Regions from separate parts of the Serratia sp. TSO36 genome, predicted to be linked through region 1. Evidence: predicted binding sites of a transcription regulator. Region 1 holds the regulator's gene; the other holds the start of a gene.
What was found. The regulator CRP, encoded in region 1, controls carbon source genes, mostly activating them, when cyclic AMP is high. The targets are predictions, from matches to a motif close to ATGTGANNNNNNTCACAT.
Positions count from the first base shown of each region.

Region 2: a site for CRP is predicted at 880-897, ahead of cdd (cytidine deaminase). Genes of this name have one in related genera too.

Region 1 covers NZ_JBJZOU010000026.1:50,767-52,967, forward strand. Annotated here, with positions in the region: gene ACK3CV_RS23300 (OsmC family protein) at 1-66, opposite strand, end outside; gene crp (cAMP-activated global transcriptional regulator CRP) at 449-1,081, shown strand; gene ACK3CV_RS23310 (YccS/YhfK family putative transporter) at 1,132-2,201, shown strand, end outside.
Region 2 covers NZ_JBJZOU010000010.1:248,692-250,892, forward strand. Annotated here, with positions in the region: gene cdd (cytidine deaminase) at 1-822, opposite strand, end outside; gene ACK3CV_RS08260 (CidB/LrgB family autolysis modulator) at 960-1,655, opposite strand; gene ACK3CV_RS08265 (CidA/LrgA family protein) at 1,652-2,059, opposite strand; gene ACK3CV_RS08270 (MFS transporter) at 2,198-2,201, opposite strand, start outside.

The sequences.
Region 1 (2,201 bases):
CTGGTGGCCGGAGGCCGATTCACCCAAAAACGTTAACCCTTCCACCCATTTAACTCTTGCCTGCATTCTGGTCACTCCGGTTGATTTCTTAAAATCAGAGTACGCTTTCGCATAGAAACAGGCAACGTAACCTGATGCTAATCATGCTGAAGCGAGACAACACGAGACACCCGCCTTACTCTGTGCTACAAACAGAGCCGCAATAAATCTTTCCGGGACACTGAATTTCAGGGAAACGCCCAGAGAAAGGCTCCTTTACCGGTATGTTAACAGAATGTAGCTTGCAGCGCTTACGGCAAGTTAATATGCTAGAGCGACAGCGTATTTTTATGACACGCCTCAAAACTTGCCGGTAGCCCTCGCTCATGATTGCGGCTACAGGCGGGTTTTACAGGGAACTCTGACCCCTGTGACACAAGGCAGCGATAACAACAGAGGATAACAGCGAATGGTTCTCGGCAAACCGCAAACAGACCCTACTCTCGAATGGTTCCTGTCTCATTGCCATATCCACAAATATCCATCGAAGAGTACGCTGATTCACCAAGGTGAAAAGGCCGAAACGCTTTACTACATCGTGAAAGGCTCCGTCGCGGTGCTGATCAAGGATGAAGAAGGTAAAGAGATGATCCTGTCCTACCTCAACCAGGGGGATTTCATCGGCGAGCTCGGATTGTTCGAAGAAGGCCAGGAGCGCAGCGCCTGGGTTCGCGCGAAAACCGCCTGTGAAGTGGCCGAAATTTCCTACAAGAAATTCCGCCAGCTGATCCAGGTGAACCCGGACATCCTGATGCGTCTGTCCGCCCAAATGGCGAGCCGCCTGCAGGTCACCTCCGAAAAAGTGGGCAACCTCGCCTTCCTGGACGTGACCGGCCGCATCGCGCAAACCCTGCTGAATCTGGCGAAGCAACCCGACGCCATGACTCACCCGGACGGCATGCAGATCAAGATCACCCGTCAGGAGATCGGCCAGATCGTCGGCTGCTCGCGCGAAACCGTTGGCCGTATTCTGAAAATGCTGGAAGATCAAAACCTGATTTCCGCCCACGGCAAAACCATTGTCGTCTACGGCACCCGTTAATCCCTGAAGAAACGGCGCAATCTGCGCCGTTTTTTTATCTGCTCTCTGCCATGTGGCGCCGCCTGATCTACCACCCGGAAATCAACTACGCACTGCGACAAACGCTGGTGTTGTGCCTGCCGGTGCTGTTCGGCTTGTTGATAGGCCAGCTGCAGCTCGGCCTGATGTTCTCTCTGGTGCCCGCCTGCTGCAATATCGCCGGTCTGGACACGCCGCATAAGCGCTTCTTTAAACGGCTGGTGGTTGGCGGCTCGCTGTTCGCCTTCAGCAGCGTGCTGCTGCAACAAGCCCTACTGTGGCACGTGCCGCTGCCGGCTCTGATGCTGGGCCTGGCGCTGCTGCTCGGCGTCACCGGTGAAATCAGCCCGCTGCACGCCCGGCTGTTGCCGGCGGCGCTGGTGGCCGCCATCTTCGCCCTCAGCACGGCCGGCACGGTGCCCATCTGGCAGGCGCCGCTGCTGTACGCCATCGGCACCGTCTGGTACGGCTTATTCACCTGGTTCTGGTTCAAGCTGTGGAAAGAGCAGCCGATGCGCGAGACGCTGAGCCAGCTCTACCTGGAACTGGCAGACTATTTCGAGGCCAAATACTCGCTGCTGACCCAGCACACCGATCCGCAAACCGCGCTGCCGCCGCTGCTGGTGCGCCAGCAAAAGGTGATGGATCTGATCAGCCTGTTGTACCAACAGCTTAATTTCCTGCCGCACGCCAACAACCTCGAGCAAAAGCGCCTGCAGCGCGCCTTTCAGGTGGCGATGGACCTGCAGGAGCACATCACCGTCAGCCTGCATCTGCCGGAGGAAGTGCAAAAACTGGTGGAGCAGAGCCAGGCCGAAGCAATCATTCGCCGCAATGCTCAGGTGATCGCCGGCCGGCTGCGCGTAGTGGCGCACGATATTCTCTATCATCAACATTCGAAGCGCTTCTCCATGGCCCACGAGCTGGCGGCGCTGGAAAAAATGGCGGCGCAGCATCCCGATAACCCGGTAGGCCAGTTTTGTTATTACCACTTCAGCCGCATCGCCCGCCTGCTTCGCACCCAGCATCCGCTGTACCGCCGCGACCTGATGCCCGGCCAGCACCGCCTGCCGTTTTGGCCGGCGCTGGCCAGCTATCTGTC
Region 2 (2,201 bases), on a different contig from region 1:
CCACTGACTGATGATCGCCTCCTGCGGTTCGGCCAGCACGGCGCGGCGGATGTTCAGGCAGTCGCCGCCGGAGAGGTTCAGCAGGATCAGCGCGGCCTGCAGCGGCGGCAGGCTCGGGTTGAAGGCGGCGTTTTCCGCATAGCGGCCGGCGTAGATGGTGCCGTCCGCCGTTTCCAGCGCCACGCCGCTGTGGGCGTTGCTGTACGGCGCGTGGCTTCGGTTGGCTGCCGCCAGCGCCGCCTGTGCCAGCGCATCGTTCAGCGCCAGCTGATGGCCATGATCGACCTCGTCCATCAGCAGCGAGGCGACATCCAGATCTTTCGGGCCGAAGGCGTCCGGCAGATAGTCCGCCAGCGTGGCCGGCGCGCGGCCCGGCAGACGGATCTGCAGCTCGCCGCCGCTGTTCAGTTCATTCATAAACTGGCGGCAATGGCCGCACGGCGTGTAGTTGACGGTGACCGAGGCCAGCGCTTTTTCGCCGCGCAGCCAGGCGTGCGTTACCGCACTCTGTTCCGCATGCACGGATTGCTGCAGCGGCGCGCCGCTGAATTCCATATTGGCGCCGAAATAGAGGTTGCCGCTTTGCCCGCGCGCGATGGCGCCGACGTGGAAGTGCGATATCGGGGTTAACGAGCAGGCCGCCGCCAGCGGCAGCAGCGCGAATGCCAGCGCATCATCGTCCAGCCCGCAGCCTGTGCGGATCGCCGCCGCTTGCTCGGCCGTGAACATCGCTGGAAAGTCAGGCGCGTCCAGATAGGGCTGCAGGGCGGATTGCAGTGTCGCGGGCAGGGCGCTGAACGCGGTGTGAAAACGCGGGTGCATAGAAAGTCTCTCTACAGGTTAACGGGATAACATTCTAGGCAGGCCAGAGACATTAAAGTGTGATTAATGTCTCTTAATTGATGAAATTAGTGCAATGAGATACATAAATGCGAGATGTATCGCAAGTTTTACCCTGTTCAACTGAACAGGTGCAGCAGCACCGGGAACAGGAACGGTGCCAGCAGCGAGGTGATGATGCCGCAGATCACCAGCGCCAGCGAGCCGAAAGCGCCTTCCTGGTAGTCCATCTCCGCGCAGCGTGCGGTGCCCAGCGCGTGGGACGCGGTGCCCATCGCCAGGCCGCGCGCCGAGTGGGGGGTGATTTTCAACAGGTTGAACAGCGTATGGCCGAACACGGCGCCGAGGATACCGACGAAAATGACGCAGACCGCGCTGATCGCCGGAATGCCGCCGAGCGAGTCCGCGACGGCCATGGCGATCGGCGTAGTGACCGATTTCGGCAGGATAGAGGCGGCGATTTCCGGCGTGGCGCCCAGCCACAGGGCGATGGCGCCGCCGCTGATCATGGCGGTCAGGCTGCCGATGAAGCACACCGCGATAATCGATTTCCAGCGCGCGCGGATCTGGTGCAACTGCTCATACAGCGGGAAGGCCAGCGCGACGACCGCCGGCTGCAGCAGATCGTTGAGGATTTTGCTGCCCAGGAAGTAACGCTCATAGGGGATGCCGGTGAGCAGCAGCAGCGGGATGATCACCGCCATGGAAACCAGCAGCGGGTTGAGCAGCGGCATATTCAGCTTGCGCGCCAGCCAGCGCGCGGCGAAATAGACCGCCAGCGTCAGCGGCAGCGACCACCAGATTTCATGGATCATGAGTTACCCTCCGTGTCGTCGGGTTTGCCGGCGATGCGGCGCTCGCGATGAAAATAATGTGAGGTATAGCCGACCACCACCAGCACCATCAGCGTACTGATCAGGCAAGAGATAACCAGCGGGCCCAGATGCGCGACGATCTGGTCGTAGTATTTCATCACCCCGACGCCGATCGGCACGAACAGCAGCACCATGTAGCGGATCAGCAGATGGCAGCCGGGTTTAACCCATTTGGCCGGCATAATCTGGGTAGAGAGCAGGGCGAACAGCAGCAGCATGCCGAGAATGCTGCCGGGAATGGCGAACGGCAGCAGCGCCGCCAGCGCGTTGCCAACGAACAGACAAAGGTAGATGAGGAGCAGAGCCCTCAGGTATTTCCAGCATAGTGTGAGCACGTTGGCCATTGTCTTTTCCCGTTTAACCGATGCATTCATCATACAATTAAACTGTGAGCCATGCCACAGATCGCGCCATGAATTCTCGCTATGGGCGCCATGCCCGATCGGCGGGTTGACAGCCCGGAATGGCCGCTACGCGCGGATTCAG